3 regions of the Vibrio sp. A37 genome follow, and region 1 is predicted to be linked to each of the others. Evidence: predicted binding sites of a transcription regulator. Region 1 holds the regulator's gene; each other region holds the start of a gene.
The links. Region 1 encodes MetJ, which represses methionine synthesis genes. Its sites were predicted from a motif close to TTAGACNTNTANANGTCTAA; they were not measured.
Positions count from the first base shown of each region.

Region 2: the regulator MetJ is predicted to act here: its motif matches at 2,800-2,819, upstream of metH (methionine synthase).
Region 3: the regulator MetJ is predicted to act here: its motif matches at 2,236-2,255, upstream of metE (5-methyltetrahydropteroyltriglutamate--homocysteine S-methyltransferase).

Region 1 covers NZ_JBLNLI010000005.1:231,771-237,871, reverse strand. The annotation lists gene ACM2FC_RS11205 (bifunctional aspartate kinase/homoserine dehydrogenase II) at 1-687, opposite strand, end outside; gene ACM2FC_RS11200 (O-succinylhomoserine (thiol)-lyase) at 703-1,887, opposite strand; gene metJ (met regulon transcriptional regulator MetJ) at 2,066-2,386, shown strand; gene ACM2FC_RS11190 (malic enzyme-like NAD(P)-binding protein) at 2,458-3,747, opposite strand; gene fhuB (Fe(3+)-hydroxamate ABC transporter permease FhuB) at 4,118-6,091, opposite strand; gene ACM2FC_RS11180 (iron-siderophore ABC transporter substrate-binding protein) at 6,088-6,101, opposite strand, start outside.
Region 2 covers NZ_JBLNLI010000005.1:106,416-112,516, reverse strand. The annotation lists gene pmbA (metalloprotease PmbA) at 1-1,140, shown strand, start outside; gene ACM2FC_RS10560 (cation:proton antiporter) at 1,349-2,635, opposite strand; gene metH (methionine synthase) at 2,868-6,101, shown strand, end outside.
Region 3 covers NZ_JBLNLI010000002.1:58,846-64,946, forward strand. The annotation lists gene ACM2FC_RS03985 (EAL domain-containing protein) at 1-236, shown strand, start outside; gene ACM2FC_RS03990 (HI_1241 family integral membrane domain) at 290-970, shown strand; gene ACM2FC_RS03995 (DUF4250 domain-containing protein) at 1,043-1,243, shown strand; gene ACM2FC_RS04000 (LysR substrate-binding domain-containing protein) at 1,260-2,171, opposite strand; gene metE (5-methyltetrahydropteroyltriglutamate--homocysteine S-methyltransferase) at 2,446-4,767, shown strand; gene ACM2FC_RS04010 (class I SAM-dependent methyltransferase) at 4,859-5,572, opposite strand; gene ACM2FC_RS04015 (PilZ domain-containing protein) at 5,843-6,101, shown strand, end outside.

The sequences.
Region 1 (6,101 bases):
GCTGTATACACCTGCGACATCACTCCATATGGTGACTCGGTCTACTTCTGCCAACGCACCAATCACGGTGGCAGAATAATCTGAGCCATTTCGGCCAAGTAAAATGGTGTGCCCAGCATCATCTTGCGCCATAAACCCAGTGATAACGATTCGCTGGGTAGTATTTTGTGCCAGTATTTCTTTCAAAAGCGGGTAGGAGGTACCTCGATTGACTTCAGGCTGAGTGCCTGCCTCTGCACGCAAAAATGCACGCGAGTCTTGTGCCATCGCTTGTAAGTCGTTTTGACATAATAATGTAGCGAGCAGTCGAGAAGACCAGAGTTCACCGTGCCCGAGCACCGCTGCTTTTTTCGCGCCTGATAGGGGAATTTGCAGTTCTCCGAGCGTGCTGAACTCCTCATTTAGTTGAGCAAGTAGTTCTTCCTGAGCTTTGCCCTTAATTAGTTCGCTGACCAGTTGAATTTGGAATTGCTTAATCTCTTGGAGAGTCTCGTGAGCTACACGGCCATCTTTATCCAGAGCGGTCAAAAAGTCGATGAGCTTATTGGTGGTTTTCCCTGCCGCAGAAACAACAACTAAATCGTTGTCACTTGAGTATTGCGTGAGAATTTTAACCACTCGCTGATAGCACTCTGCGTTGGCTAGACTGCTACCACCAAATTTATGCAGTTGACGAGAATGTGTCATTGAAGGCTTCTCCTTTTACTTAGCCTCAGCTTGTTTAGTCAATTCGTTTGCTTTGTCGAATGCTTGATTTAGATCTTCTATCAAGTCTTGTGCATCTTCTAGGCCCACTGAAAGTCGAAGAAGTTGATGAGAAACGCCTGCTTCTTCCAATGCCTCTTCTCCCATTGCCCTATGGGTCATGGAAGCCGGGTGGCAGATCAAGCTTTCTACACCACCAAGAGATTCAGCCAGTGAGAATAATTGCAGTTCACTCACAAAATGTTTTAGCTGTTCATAACTTCCATTGAATTCGAAACTAAGCATAGATCCAAAACCTGACTGCTGCTTCTTGGCGATGTCGTGCCCTGGATGTTCTGGAAGACTAGGGTGATACAGCTTCCCCACTAAAGGTTGGGACTGAAGGTACTGTAAAATACTGTTTGAACTTTCTTCATGGACTCTCATACGAGCTTGAAGAGTACGGATACCACGCAGCGTCATGTAACTATCAAATGGGGTGCCCGTCGCGCCAATACAGTTACCCCACCAAGCTAACTCTTCAGCATGCTGCTCTGATTTGGTAATCACAACTCCACCAATGACGTCAGAGTGGCCATTGATAAACTTGGTTGTTGAGTGGATTACGAAGTCAGCGCCAAGGTCTAAAGGCTTTTGGAATACGGGTGTCAAAAAGGTATTGTCTACGGCGACAAGTGCATCAACTTGTTTTGCTTTTTCACAAAGCTCAGCAATATCAACGACGCGCACTAAGGGGTTAGAAGGTGTTTCAACGAGAATGAGCTTAGGCTTTTGCGCGAGTGCTGCATCCAGTGCTTTTTGATCAGATTGGTCGACAAATAGTACTTTAAAGTCGCCTTTTCGGGCGCGAGTATTAAATAGTCGGTAAGTGCCGCCATAACAGTCATGAGGTGCAACGATGAGATCATCAGGGGAAAGGAATGTCGATACCCATAAATTCAGAGCGGATGTACCGCAATTTGTGACCACAGCACCCTTACCGGACTCTAGCTCATATAGCGCTTTTTCTAGAAGGCCACGGTTGGGGTTGCCCGATCGAGTATAGTCATATTGAGGCACGTCACCGAAAGCGGGAAAACCATAGTTCGTGGAAAGGTAAATCGGTGGAACCACGGCGTGATGCTGCGAATCAGATTCGATACCAGTGCGTACGGCAATAGTGGCTGGCTTGCGGGCGCTCATAATCAGTTTCCTTCCTAAATGATGGTGTTTAGACAGATTTTGATCTGTGTTGCACACTTTACTTGTCAAAATATGAGACGTCAACACTTCTAGACGTCTATATGTCTTTGCTTATAGCCTTAAATGTAGCTAAAATCCACATTAAAAATGACGTTACAACGAACTTTGAAGGTGCGCAATGGCAGATTGGAATGGGGAATATATTAGCCCATACGCTGAACATGGAAAAAAAAGTGAGCAAGTGAAGAAAATAACGGTGTCTATTCCGTTGAAAGTGTTAAAGGTTTTGACTGATGAACGTACAAGACGCCAGATCAATAACCTTCGCCATGCGACTAACAGTGAACTTTTGTGCGAAGCTTTTCTACACGCGTATACTGGCCAGCCGCTGCCAACAGATGAAGATTTACGTAAAGATCGACCAGATGATATTCCTGCAGAAGCGAAAAAGCTGATGACAGAAATGGGCATCGAGTTTGAATCATACGACGAAGAGTAATTGAAACTCGCGCCCTTGAAATAAAGAAGCGCTGAAAAAGTCCAGCGTTTCTTCTGCTCGATTTAATTTCCTCACTGCATGTAGTTTGTTGGCATTTTAATTCTCGCGACGCCAGAGTCAACCGCTGCTTGGGCAACCGCTTTGGCGACTCTTGGCAAAAGTCGGTAGTCCATTGGTTTTGGAATGATGTAATCCTTACCGAATTTAAGTTTCTTCACGCCAGCGGCTTTGAGAATATCTTGTGGCACCTCTTCTTTTGCGAGTTCTCGAATGGCTTCTACTGCCGCCAGTTTCATCTCATCATTAATTTCACTGGCGCGAACATCAAGTGCACCACGGAAAATAAATGGAAAGCACAATACGTTATTGACTTGGTTAGGGTAATCGCTTCGTCCTGTTCCCATAATGAGGTCTTTTCTTACCTTGTGTGCTATTTCTGGTTTTATTTCAGGGTCTGGATTGGAGCAGGCAAATACCACAGGTTTCTTCGCCATGAGCTGAAGCGCTTCAGGAGAAAGTAAATTTGGTCCGGATACACCAAGGAATACATCAGCACCTTCAATGACATCTTCAATCGTGCGTTTATCAGTATTGTTGGCAAATAGTTGTTTGTACTCGTTGAGATTGTCGCGTCTTGTATGAATGACGCCTTTACGATCCAGCATGTATATTTTTTCACGCATTGCGCCGCATTTGATAAGCAGTTCCATACAGGCAATTGCAGCTGCGCCAGCGCCTAAACATACGATGGTGGTTTCTTGTAATTTCTTGCCTTGTAACTCAATGGCATTGAGCATACCCGCCGCAGTAACAATCGCAGTTCCGTGTTGGTCATCATGAAATACAGGGACATCACAACGCTCAATCAGATGTTTTTCTATTTCAAAGCAATCGGGCGCTTTTATGTCTTCAAGGTTGATGCCACCAAAAGTATCCGAGATGTTAGCAACGGTATCGACAAACTCCTCAATTGTTCTGTGTTTGACTTCGATATCAATAGAGTCGATACCTGCGAACCGTTTAAACAGTAAGGATTTTCCTTCCATAACAGGCTTAGAAGCCATTGGCCCTAAATTACCTAACCCCAAAATGGCTGTGCCGTTAGATATCACCGCGACCAAATTACCTTTCGCGGTATATTTATATACGTTGTCCGTGTTTTGCGCGATTTCTCGAACTGGTTCTGCGACACCGGGGCTGTATGCGAGCGATAAGTCTTCTACCGTTTCCGCAGGCTTGGTAAGAGAGACTTCTATTTTGCCGGGCACAGGCTGAGCATGATAGTCGAGGGCTTTCTGACGTTGTTGTTGTTCAGCTGTTGGCTCTTTTTCAGTTGAGTCAGTTTGATTTTCTTCAGGCATATTATTTACTTTTATTCGTCATGTTTTTCGCGGCGGCCATTCTAAAGAGCATGAATAAGAATGCATAGTAGAGAGTGTAATTCACATTCGGAATTTGGGTAGCAAGATGGAATTTAGTTTTTGACTCAGTGATCTAACTGGCATTTTTAGATCACTGAGGTTAGAGCGTGTTGGCTTTTACGATGGTTTTTGCAACAACAAATTGCTGCCCAAAGGGTTCGATTCCAAGCCTTTTACTCTTTGTTGCAGGCCAATTGCTTAGAATGACTAAGCTGCTTACCCTGCGCCGCGATTAAAAGGCTTGAAATTCGAACAAAATTCAATCTCAAAAGCTCACCATGCTCTAGTGTGAATAAAGAAGTGTTCGAGGTTAATGGCGCTCTCGAATGAGCAGGAAAACAAAATAAACTCCGCCAATAATGGAGACTAATACGCCTGCCGCGATTTGAGCTGGATGCACCACAAGCTGCCCAATCACATCGGCTGATAGTAGCAACAAGCCACCAAGTAACCCAGCAACCCATAGCTGAACTTTCACTTGTCTCGCCCCCATTATTACCGCGATGTGAGGCGCGATTAAGCCAACAAACGCCACTGGCCCCATCGTTGTTGTGACGAAAGCGCACAACAAAGCAACGATAATCAGCAAAACAATGTAAGCCCAAGACACATTCAAGCCTCGACCAAAAGCAAATTGCCTGCCTGTACCTATTAATGTCATCCATCGTGAGAGCAATAAGGCTACAATGACCAAACAGGTGACTAAGAGCGACAAAGTAACGGCTGTGTTTGGAGTCACTCGATACGTTGAACCTGCCAACCATTGCAGCAAGACAAACTTTTCTTGTCCCACACGAGTTAGAGAAAACTGTACTAAAGCTTCTATCATCGCGGTTAGTGCGATACCAGAGAGAATCAAAATCGAAGGGGCAAAATTATGCTTTCTGCCTAAGACGAGTAACACACCCAAAGCAACCAAGCTGCCTAGGAGAGCAACCCATGGGCCCAATGTGTGAATAGACGAACCAAAAATTAAGCTCGCCAACACAAGGGCGAGCACTGCCCCGGCGGATACCCCTAAAATATCAGGGCTGGCGAGTGGGTTGTATACCAGCCGTTGCAAAATTACCCCAGCCACCGCTAGACCTGCTCCCGCGCTTACGGCTGTTAGCATTCTAGGCCATTTAATTGACCAGCTGAAAGCGTTCGGTATTTGCCAAACGAAGCCTTTTATCTCCGGTTGTACAAAAGTGCAGATAGCAATGACAATCACAAATGCCGCGAGCAACGAAAATAGTGTGATTTTAGGTCGCAGTTTGTCTCGCCCTTTTGGAAAGGTCAGTGACATATTGTCTTGAGCAGACATCTTTTTGCGCGCGAGCATAATCAGTGCTGGTGCGCCAATCACCGCGGTTGCTGTCCCAGTCGGAATAATATCGAGTGACCAAAAACTTAAAAATACCGCTAGCGAATCAGTCAGCATAAGCAACGTTGCGCCAAGAATAAGGCTTGCGATAAGCTCACTTCGAGATTTGTTGAAGCCAATATGTCGAGCAATATTGGGAGCGATAAGCCCAACAAAACTGATCACGCCAACAGAGGTAATCGACACAGACACTAACCAAACGCCAATTAGGCTGAGCCCAAGAAAAGCGCCACCAACATTCAAGCCACGAGCTTGTGCGCCTGAGGAGCCGATGCTTATTAAAGTAAGTAGGCGCGGAGCGAAAATGGGTAGAATTATAATTAAGGAAAGTTTAGGCAGCAGCCACGTGACCCATTCCCAGCCGTTTTGGCTCAGATCTCCCGCTCCCCAAATGAATAGGTTTTGCGCGTATTCGTTGTGTAGCAAGATTATCGCAGTGGCGAATGCGCCAAGCAGTAAATTCACCGCCATCCCAGCAAGAACAATAGGTAGGCCACTTAAATTGCGAATCCCCACAATGGCAATCACCAAACCCATGGCAACAAGAGCACCTGTCATGGCGAACAGCGCAGGATAAAACCCGGCGAATTGCGGAGCCATCACACTTAAAATGACAAGGCCCAACCAAGCACCAGAAGAGGTACCGAGTGTCAGCGGTGACATCATTCTATTTTGTGTTAGCTGTTGGAATAGGCTCCCCACTAAACCTAATGCACCACCAACTGCCAAACCCATTACCCAGCGAGGTAGCGTAGCGTGTAGGAATGTCGTCCATTCAAAAGAGTTTGAAAAGTCTAGCTGGTGGTGAAGTACAGTTAACAGCAGTTGATAACTCGAGCCAAATTGATTTTGTGTGACGGCAATTTGCAAAATAGCAGCGGCGATTGCCACTGCCAGTAATAAAACCCAACGTGTCATCCGTTACCTG
Region 2 (6,101 bases), 130 kb from region 1:
GACCAAAAAAAGGGCAGTGCCTCGACTTCCGATCTTAGTGAAGAAGCCATTAAGCAAACTGTGGCAGCGGCAATCGATATTGCTCAATACACCTGTGAAGATCCTTGCTCAGGCCCTGCGCCGAAAGAGTTGATGGTCAAAGAAGTTTTGGATCTTGATCTATTCCACCCAGATACACCAGATCCAGATTCTGCTGCACAAGTTGCTATTGCTGCGGAAGAAAAAGCACTGTCATACAGCGATAAAATTAAACAAAGTGATGGGGCAACCTACGACAGCCATTATGGCGTCAAGGTTTATGGCAACAGTCATGGGTTACTTGCGAGTTATGCTTCGAGTCGTCACAGTACCAGTTGCTGTGTGATTGGCCAAGGCGAAAACGGAGAAATGGAACGCGATTACAGCTATACGGTAGCAAGACATCGTGATGATTTGTGGTCTCCTGAAACGGTTGGTCTAAAAGCTGCTGAGAAAACAGTTAAACGCCTAGATGCGAGAAAACTCGCTACAGGTCAATACCCAATAATGTTTGCAGCAGATGTCGCTACAGGACTAATCGGCCACTTAATGATGGCAATCAGTGGCGGTAATCTATATCGCAAATCCTCATTCCTGCTTGATAGCCTTGGTAAAAAAGTACTGCCTGATTGGTTCTATATTGATGAAAGGCCACACTTGCCAAGAGGTTTAGCTTCAACACCATTTGATAATGAAGGTGTGATTACCAAAGATCTCGACATCATTACCGATGGCGTTTTATCGACTTATCTCTTAACCAGCTATGCGGCTCGTAAGCTCAATATGACCCCAACTGGTCATGCTGGTGGCATCCACAACTGGTTTGTTAAATCGACCGGACAAAACTTTAACCAGTTAGTTAAAGAGTTAGGTACCGGCTTGTTGGTCACTGAAGTGATGGGGCAGGGTGTGAATATCGTGACAGGTGACTATTCACGCGGCGCAGCCGGTTTTTGGGTAGAAAATGGTGAAATCCAATATCCAGTATCGGGCATCACGATTGCGAGTAATCTAAAGGATATGTTCCAGCAGATAATCGCAGTTGGCACAGACGTTGAGACACGTTCACAAATTCAAACAGGGTCTATTTTGCTGGAGTCGATGAAAGTCGCTGGCGAATAAGATCACTCAACAGAACAAGAAAGGCCGATCAGTATTGAGTTGATTGGCCTTTTTAATAGCGTCTAATTATACCGTTTTAGTATCTAAGTGAATAAGGCTCCACAAACCGCTCAAGACATCCTATGCGCTTAAACATGGGCATCCATGCCCATGTATGTTTGTTCCAGCTCATTTCACTTATCAAAACGATGACTTTTCTAGACTGGTATTAATCTTTAGAGCTTTCTTTTTCTTCTTTATTGGCTTTATTGATCATAGGTGTGATGGTTGAGCCTTGGATTAAGATTGAAAAAACCACCACGGAATAGGTCATGACCAGTATTATTTCTTTTACGTCGATGGCCTTTTCTTCAATGACCCAAATGCCCGATGGAATAGAAAGTGCCATGGCTAGGGCCAACCCTCCACGTAAACCACCCCAAGTTAGAATGTTGATTGACCATGAGTTATATGTTCGAAAGCGTTTGAAACCGATGTAGGAGAAAAAGACGCTGAGGTAGCGAGCTGAAAGAACTAATGGCACTGAAATCGCCATCAAAATCCAGTCTTCTTTGTGGAATTCAAACAGCAACATCGACATACCAATAAGTAAGAACAGCACGCCGTTAAGAAACTCGTCTACCAGTTCCCAGAAATGATCAAGATGCTCATCACTTTCTTTGGAAAAGCCAATGTATCGTGTCCAGTTACCGATCATAATTCCAGAAACAACCATCGCCAGTGGACCAGACACGTGTAGTACTTCTGCAAAGGCATAGCCTGCGGTTGGAACACCAATGGTGAAAAGTAGTTCCATCGAGTGATCATCGGTTGAAGAAATTAGGTAATGGAAAATCAAGCCTAATACAAACCCATACGCAATACCACCAATTGCTTCTTGCAAGAATAAGCTGGTGACGCTGCCCACTGTTGGCGATTCGGTACCAAATGCAACAGTAAACAGAGTAACGAATATGACTAAGCCGAAGCCGTCATTAAATAAAGATTCGCCTTCAATTTGAGTAGAGATCCTTTCTGGCGCTTTGAGTTTTTTAACGATTGCGAGCACGGCAATCGGGTCAGTTGGCGAAATCAGCGCGCCAAACAGCAAGCAGTAGATTAAGTCGAATTGAATGCCCAGAACTTGGCATAGACCATATAGAACGAAGCCAACAAAGAAGGTGGAGAACAACGTTGCGCCAAGTGCTAATACGGTAATCTCCCACTTTTGATCTTTTAGATGGGGTAATTTGATTCCCAATCCACCAGCAAACAGTAAAAAGCCTAGAATGCCTTTTAACAAAAAGTCTTCAAAGTTAATACGAGAGACAACATCTGTTGCAATAGTGGTTAAATGAAACCAGTCATTTTGCCCAGCAATCAGAATTAAAAGTGACAAAGTCATCGAGCCAGCTGTGATGGCAATTGTGGTTTGCATCTTGCCTATTTTACTGTTTATAAAGGCAATTAACATGGCTGCGGCAGATAAAAAACAAAGCGTATAATATACAGACATATCCCTAAACTCTGTAAGACGAAATGTGAATCGGATTCTCAAGGTATGTTAATAAAATAGCAAATACTTTTACTGACCACCTGCTCAGTATTTGAATTGATTCAAATATCATCTTTTTCGTCTATCAAGCAGTGTTATAGCTTATGGATTGGCAATATTACTTTTTAGACGTCTAGACTCCTATTGATTGTGTGGTAGGATGGAGCAAAGATTTGACAAGTGAGGCGGTATTGTGGGAACCAGCGCTAAGCAACAAAGTGAAGTAAGACAGCAGATAGAAGCTCAACTCAAACAGAAGATTTTACTGATCGATGGTGGTATGGGCACCATGATTCAAGGCTATAAGCTGGATGAGGAAGGCTATCGTGGCGAAAGATTTGCTGATTGGCATTGCGATCTAAAAGGCAACAACGATCTACTGGTTCTAACTCAGCCTCAAATTATTAAAGACATTCATTCCGAGTATCTAGAAGCAGGCGCTGATATTCTCGAAACCAACACCTTCAACGCAACCACAATTGCGATGGCCGACTATGACATGGAAAGCCTAAGTGAAGAGATCAACTTTGCCGCAGCGAAACTTGCCAGAGAGGTTGCCGATGAGTGGACAAAGAAAACGCCAAACAAACCTCGTTATGTCGCGGGTGTTTTAGGGCCAACCAACCGCACATGTTCCATCTCTCCAGACGTGAATGATCCGGGTTTCCGTAACGTGAGCTTTGATGATCTTGTCGAAGCTTATTCAGAATCGACCCGTGCACTGATTAGAGGCGGCGCTGATCTGATATTAATTGAAACCATATTTGATACGCTGAATGCTAAAGCCTGTGCTTTTGCGGTTGACACCGTATTTGAAGAACTAGGTATTACATTGCCAGTGATGATTTCAGGCACTATTACCGATGCATCAGGGCGTACTCTTTCTGGACAAACAACGGAAGCGTTTTATAACGCGCTTCGTCATGTTAACCCTATTTCCTTTGGTTTGAACTGCGCTTTAGGTCCCGATGAACTTCGCCCTTATGTCGAAGAGCTGTCACGAATTTCAGAAACGTATGTTTCCGCGCACCCCAATGCGGGTTTACCAAATGCATTTGGTGAATATGACCTTTCGCCAGAAGACATGGCAACGCATGTTAAAGAGTGGGCAGAAAGCGGCTTTTTAAACATGATTGGCGGTTGTTGCGGTACTACGCCAGAGCACATCCGAAAAATGGCTGAAGCGGTAGAAGCTATTACGCCGCGTAGCCTGCCAGATATTCCTGTTGCTTGCCGACTTTCGGGCCTTGAACCTCTGACTATCGAAAAAGAGACATTATTTGTAAACGTTGGTGAACGAACCAACGTAACAGGCTCTGCTCGATTTAAAAGGCTGATCAAAGAAGAGCTTTATGATGAAGCGCTTGAAGTGGCGAGACAGCAAGTCGAAAATGGCGCGCAAATCATCGATATCAACATGGATGAAGGGATGCTCGATGCCGAAGCGTGCATGGAAAAATTCCTCAAACTCTGTGCCTCTGAGCCTGAAATCTCCAAAGTGCCAATCATGGTCGACTCGTCTAAATGGGAAGTGATCGAAGCTGGCCTAAAATGCATTCAAGGCAAGGGCATCGTTAACTCGATATCGATGAAAGAAGGTAAAGAGATATTTGTCGAGCATGCCAAGTTGATACGTCGTTATGGTGCAGCAGTGATTGTCATGGCCTTTGATGAAATCGGCCAAGCTGAAACTCGAGAGCGCAAGCTTGAGATTTGTACAAATGCCTATCGTATCTTGGTGGATGAAGTCGGCTTCCCTCCAGAAGATATTATTTTCGATCCGAATATTTTTGCTGTGGCAACAGGTATCGAAGAGCACAACAACTACGCTGTAGACTTCATTCATGCTGTGGCGGATATCAAACGAGACTTACCACATGCGATGATTTCCGGTGGCGTATCCAATGTGTCGTTCTCATTCCGTGGCAACAACTATGTGCGTGAAGCGATTCACGCGGTATTCCTTTATCACTGTTTTAAAAACGGCATGGATATGGGCATTGTTAACGCAGGTCAGCTTGAAATTTATGACAATGTGCCAGAAAAGTTGCGTGAAGCCGTTGAAGATGTAGTGCTTAACCGTCGTGATGATGCGACGGAAAGATTGCTAGATATTGCTGGAGAATACGCTGGCAAAGGGGCAAACAAAGAAGACGATGCGTCTGCCCTCGAATGGCGAACTTGGCCTGTCGAAAAGCGCTTAGAGCATGCGCTGGTGAAAGGTATTACCGAGTTTATCGTTGAAGATACCGAGGAAGCGAGAATCAATGCTAATAAGCCTTTAGAAGTGATCGAAGGGCCATTAATGGATGGCATGAATGTCGTTGGTGACTTGTTTGGTGAGGGCAAAATGTTTTTGCCTCAGGTGGTCAAATCGGCTCGAGTTATGAAGCAAGCGGTGGCGCATTTAGAGCCTTTTATTAACGCTGAAAAACAAGCAGGCCAATCAAACGGTAAGATATTGTTAGCAACGGTAAAAGGCGATGTGCATGATATCGGCAAAAACATTGTTGGCGTGGTGCTGCAATGTAATAACTACGAAATTATTGACCTCGGCGTGATGGTGCCTTGTGAAAAGATCTTGAAAGTCGCCAAAGAAGAAAATGTCGATATTATCGGCTTGTCTGGTTTGATTACACCATCACTAGATGAAATGGTGCATGTCGCTAAAGAAATGGAGCGGCAAGGGTTTGATCTGCCGCTGCTTATCGGTGGTGCAACGACTTCAAAAGCGCACACAGCGGTCAAAATTGAACAGAATTATAATCAGCCAGTCGTCTACGTAAACAATGCTTCACGTGCGGTCGGTGTTTGTACTTCATTATTGTCTGATGAGCTGCGTCCTGCATTTATCGACAAGCTCAATCTTGATTACGAAAGAGTAAGAGATCAGCACAATCGAAAAACGCCAAGAACCAAGCCTGTTACTCTAGAAAAAGCACGAGAAAATAGTGTTGCTATAGATTGGAGTGATTACACTCCGCCAAAACCAGCTAAATCAGGTGTGCATGTTTTCGAAGACTTTGAGGTTTCAGAGCTGAGAAAATACATCGATTGGACACCATTTTTCATGACTTGGTCGTTAATGGGTAAGTACCCAGCGATTTTAGATCACGAAGAAGTTGGTGAAGAAGCGCAGCGTTTGTTTAAGGATGCCAATGATCTGCTCGATAAAGTGGAAAAAGAGAAGCTTCTTAAGGCGAGTGGCATGTGCGCACTATTCCCAGCCGCAAGTATTGGTGATGATATCGAAGTGTACACGGATGAGTCACGTACGGAAGTATTAAAGGTGCTGCATAATTTGCGTCAGCAAACTGAAAAGCCGAAAGGTTACAACTACTGCCTATCGGATTATGTGGCGCCGAAAGAATCTGGTAAACACGACTGGATTGGTGCTTTTGCTGTCACGGGCGGTATTGGTGAACGA
Region 3 (6,101 bases), on a different contig from region 1:
CACCTACTGCAGGTTCAAAACTCGAAACAACGAAAGACTTAGTGATTTGGAAAAAAACCTTGAATACCGTGATGCGCACAGATATTTATCGTGCTCCATTTAATACCAAAGTCTCTGAAATACCTGATTTGATTTCTAGTGGAATAAAAGCACCTTGGGTAGTTGAAGATGAGTTGGGACAATATTTAGGTTTGATTACTGATCAAGATCTCTTATCCCACTTCGCCAATAGCTAAATTACATCAGTTTGATATTATCCAAACCCTATATTGTTGCCAGTTTGTAGATCATGATTTTCCACGTTATACCATTTGTTCCACCAATGCTATTAGGCGCTCAACTTCTACTTCTTCTTGTCCTCATCAAAGGGGATATTTGCCCAGGGCAGAGGGGAAGAGTACATAAGCTACTGCCTATTGTTGGAGTACTGTGGTTGGTCGCTTGTTTGTATTCGTTTGCCGCTATTTTGGTTGCGCTGCCTCTATTTTACTTTTTCTCGAGAGTGAAAACATCGAAGACAAAAGATAAAGGGCCAATGTGGATATTGAAATTGTCCTCTGTATTCGCAGGGCTAGTGGTTCTAATCCAGGTATATCAGCAAACTACAATTAGCTACAGCTTGGCCGTTGTGCTTTTGGTTATTCTATTAGGCACCTCGCTTGCCCATTTATTGTTAACCTTCGCTAGAACTCGTTTGCAAGCCTTCCATCGTATTTTACCTGTTTGCGGTGTAGTATCTTCAATCTTGCTGGTTGTTGTTGTGTTTATTCATACTCGGGGGTTATTGGTAGAAAACATCACACCACTAATTAATCAGGTTATTATTGGTTTGTTGCTGTTAATCTTTGGTGTCCTTATTTGGTGCACACATATCATCCTCTCGAAACCTCCAGCAAGATCACAATTGATAATTAGTACCGTCTTGTTGCTTGCGTCTTCCTACTATAGCTTAGGATTGTTCGTAGTTTAGATTGCGGTCACCTTTTAAGCAAAAAGTTAGGAGTATGCTTTACAGTGAGCCTGATTGGTAAGGAGTTCACGTATGGATCTAAGTAATGTCCACCGCCTTGATAGCACGATTTTACTGGGAATCGTCAATGAAAAACTACGCTTAGAGTGTGACAGTTTTGAGGAACTGGTTAGCATGTATGAAATGGATGTAGAAAATGTGATTGGGAAGTTAGATATGCTGGGCTATCAATACGATAGAGTGACTAACCAGTTCAAAGCGTACGACAGATAAAATCCAGATTACTCACCTAAACCATCTTGATACCGTCAAGATGGTTTTTGCATTGTTGTCTAGCGGTATTGAAAAAAGCTTGTAGGTAATGTTTGTCTTTTTCAGAGTGGCGGGTCGCGCAAAATAGACGTCGCCAAAGCCCTTTGCCCAGAGGTTTGCTCTGAACCAACCCTTGAAGTGAAAATTCACTCACAGCCCAGTTGGGTAGCGCAGTTACCCCTAGACCAGCAGAAACCATTTGGACTAGCATGAGAGTATTATCCGCCTGCTTCCATTTTGCTGGCTCAATACCATCTGGCTGTAAAAAGTGTTTAACCACATCGAGTCGTTGCTTCTGAACTGGGTAACTGAGCATGGTTTCATCTGCGAGATCGGCTGGCTCTATGACATCTTTTTGGTTCAATGGATGGTTAATCGACGTTACTAAGCGCATTTCGAAATCGAACAATGGCTCGTAGTGCACTTCTGATCTCGGGTGAATGTCAGAGGTAATGACTAAATCTAAGTCACCCGCCAATAATGCAGGTAAGGGTTCAAAGCCGAACCCAGAAGAAAAATCGAGCGATACACTTGGCCAATTGATCTGATATTCCTTAATAGCTGGCATGAGCCATTGAAAGCAGGAGTGGCAATCTATCGCCATATGTAGCCTTCCATTGACATCTTCTTTTAATCCAGCGAGCTCATTTTCCGCATGAGCAAATTTTGGTAGCACCTCATCGGCAAGCTTTAATACTATTTGACCTTCAGCTGTGAACTTTACTGGGCGAGTTTTACGGAAGAATAGCTGGCCACCAATGCGCGCTTCAATATCTTTGATTTGATGGGATAGTGCAGACTGAGTGAGGTGCAGAGCTCTTGCTGTCGCTGTCAGTGAGCCTGTATCTCTCAAGCAACTCAGTGTTCTCAGATGTTTAAGCTCGATCATGAATAATCCTAATAATCAACTTCCAATATTGAATGTTACTAAAGTAATCGGAAATTTCTCTTTTGTAAACGTCTAGACGTCTAAAGTTTTCTTGCCAATACCTTTCGAAGCGTTAGCACGTCGAGCTTCACTACAAACATGAATTTTCTTCATCATACGGTTGAAGAATTGGATATTGCTGAATTCAAGGATTGACGCGATATTTTAGCTATCTAGACATCCATAACTGGCAGTTCGCTAAGAGCTAAGAGCTAAGAAAAGAAGGGAAAGATAAATGGCTACAACGACTCATATATTGGGATATCCGAGAATTGGTGATAAACGAGAGCTTAAGTTTGCGTTAGAAAATTATTGGCGTGGAGATATCGATAAGAAAGAGCTTGAAGAAGTCGGGGCTTCCTTGCGTTCTAAGCACTGGCAAGTTCAAGCAAATGCGGGACTTAAATATGTGACAGCTGGTGACTTTGCATGGTATGACCATGTTCTATCGACGTCGTTACTGCTTGGTCATGTGCCAAAGCGCCATCAATCTCAATCGGTAGATTTAGACACCTTGTTTAAAGTGGCGAGAGGGCGCTCCCAATCTGATTGTGGTTGTGGGGCTGCATCTGATATGACCAAATGGTTTAACACGAACTATCACTATATTGTTCCGGAATTCAGCGAGTCACAAACATTTGAAGTAAGCTGGCCACAACTGTTTAACGAAATAGAACAGGCAAAGCAAGCTGGCCATCAAGTTAAACCGGTGCTACTTGGCCCGGTCAGTTATTTGTATCTAGGTAAGGAAGTGGAAAATGACTTTGACCGCTTGTCTCTACTACCTAAACTACTGACTTGTTACCAAGACATCCTCGCGAGACTTGAAGCGTTAAACGTGGAGTGGCTACAAATTGACGAGCCGATACTAGCACTAGAGTTAGAAAATAAGTGGCTTGAGGCGTTCTCTACCAGTTATCAAGTACTGCAAGGTAAGGTAAAACTGTTGCTAACCAGCTACTTCGACTCTATCGAAGAAAACATCGAGCGGATTACAGATTTGCCCGTAAATGGACTGCACGTTGACTTATCTGCTGCACCTGAACAACTCAATACGATAGTAGAAAACCTACCAAGCGATTGGGTTTTATCTGCCGGTGTTATAAACGGTCGAAATGTTTGGAAGGCTAATTTGCAGGAGCAGTTAGCCACACTGCAATCCGCTAAGGATAAATTGGGTGATAGACTTTGGTTAGCGAGTTCCTGCTCATTGCTTCATAGCCCAGTTGATCTGGACTTGGAGACTAACTTGTCCAATGAAACAAAAAGTTGGTTTGCATTTGCTAAGCAAAAAGTGTCTGAGGTTGCTATATTGGCTGCGGCGCTTGATGGTGATGAAGTCGCTATTGCAGAGTGCCAAGCGTATAGTGAGCCAGTCATTGCGAGACGCACATCTACTGAGGTTAACAAACCAGCAGTCCAAAATAGGATAGCGAGCATTACAAAGGAATCGGTAGACAGAAGCTTCCCTTATGATCAAAGAGCTAAGATACAGCGTGATAAGCTGAAGTTGCCAATACTGCCTACAACGACGATTGGCTCTTTCCCACAAACATCTGAAATCCGTGTTCAACGTCGAGACTTCTTGCAAGGCAAACTCGATGAGAGAGAATACGAAGCGATCCTTAAAAGCCACATCGAAGATGCAGTTAGACGCCAAGAAGCATTGGATTTAGATGTCCTTGTACACGGAGAAGCAGAGCGGAACGATATGGTGGAGTACTTCGCCGAAAACTTGCAAGGTTTCCAAACAACCAAGTTTGGCTGGGTGCAAAGCTACGGATCTCGATGCGTGAAACCCGCTATTGTCGTTGCTGATATTGAACGTAATAAGCCAATCACCATTGAATGGTCTGCGTATGCTCAGTCACTAACCTCCAAACAGATGAAAGGTATGTTAACTGGCCCAGTGACGATACTTTGTTGGACATTCCCACGTGAAGATATCTCGCGCAAGCAGATAGCTGAGCAATTAGCCTTCGCTCTGCAAGATGAAGTGGCCGACTTGCAAGATGCGGGTATCAATATTATTCAAATTGATGAACCCGCGATTCGTGAAGGTTTACCACTTAAGAAAACGCAACATCAGGAGTACCTCGACTGGGCTGTCGATGCGTTTAAGCTGTCTGCGGCGAGTGCTAAACCTGAGACACAAATTCACACTCACATGTGTTACAGCGAGTTCAATGAGATTATTGAGTCTATCGCTGCTCTTGACGCAGACGTGATTACAATAGAAACATCTCGTTCAAATATGGAGTTACTTAAAGCGTTTGAAGAGTTTAACTATCCAAATGAAATCGGTCCCGGTGTTTATGATATCCACTCACCAAATATTCCGAGTCAGGAGTGGATAGAGAACCTGCTCAATAAAGCGGCGGAAAAAATTCCACACCAGCGCCTTTGGGCGAACCCTGATTGCGGTCTTAAAACTCGCAGTTGGCCTGAAACCGAAGCAGCCTTGAAGAATTTGGTTGCTGCAGCCAAATCGGTTCGCCAGCAGTGGGCAAAAAAGCGCGATAGCAAGAAAGTCATTGAGGAACATGTTTCAATTTAGTCGAAGCGGTGAATAGCAATGAGCGACTTACTAGTCGCTCATTCAACGGACATAAAATTGTGAATACGTTCGAGTATACGTTAAATTTGGGCTAGTCGATTTTCTTCAATATGCAGATATACAGCCCTTCGAGGTCGACAAGCTCAACCAAAGAAAGTTTTGTGGAACCTATCAGGCTATTTATCTCTTTTCGTTGAGTTGGGAGAGAGTTGGGGACTATTACACAATTGCTCCGATTCAGGCTTTCTACAAATGCGGATCCAAGAGGATGGCTGATGACTATCAAGCCATCCTCATTTAATAGCTTAGCCATGTTTTTTAAGGCACAAGCTTGATCTTGCAAATTGCCAAAACAAGCATTGCAATAGATTAAATCGTGTTTAACGTCATTGCTAAAGGTAGATACGTCACAGTTATAAACCTGTACCTGTGGGTATTGTAATTTAACTTGTTCGAGCTGATTAACCGATAAATCCAAAGCGTGTATACATGCATTGGGGAATAACTGTTCTATGTACTTTATTAGCACTCCGGTACCAGTACCAACATCGAGAATATGGCTCGTTTCGTGTCGATTATTGTCGATATGATTAAGTGGGCTGGAGGCGATTTTACTCAGCCTTGGTTCAACAAATTCTGGTCTCGACTGCTTTGAAGCATACCAGCTTGATTCTTCGTCGAAAAAGTCTCTTTGAATCGTCAAAAACTCTTCACTTGAAAGCTCGTTCTCGTCGGCAGAGGAGTATGACGGAGAGTTAGAGTGCGTATTCAAAATGATATCTATATGATCTGTTTCCTTTGTCATTTTACATTACCATTTTCGCATGTCGTGACTATCTGGTATATCTCTCTGGTTTGTAAAAGTAAATCTCTCGTGCAGTTAATTGAACGACGGTATCAAACTGTGTGATGTAGTTGCTGTTTAGTGCATAGTGAAAAATTAGTTATCCAATAGAGTATAGTGAACCTTCCTCAAATACTTGGCACTCGATTTCGTAAATTTCTACTCTAAATGTTTGATGGTATCTAAACTGATTAGTAGTTCAATAAACATCTACTTAGCCTGAGGTAACATATGACAGATGACTCGGTAGAACAAAAACGGAAGTACTTTCGCTTGCGTTATCCTAAGCGGGCTCGCCCTGTTGTTCGATTAAAAGACCGAAAATATTCGGTGGCAGAAGTCTCTGAGAAAGGGATCCGAGTTGTTATGGCAAACGCTTCTGTACTTTATAGAGGTATGTCGATGAAAGGCGTATTACTGTTGCATGGAGACAAGTTGATTGAGATAGAAGGAGCCATTTTACGATTTGATGGGGACGAGGTCATTTTGA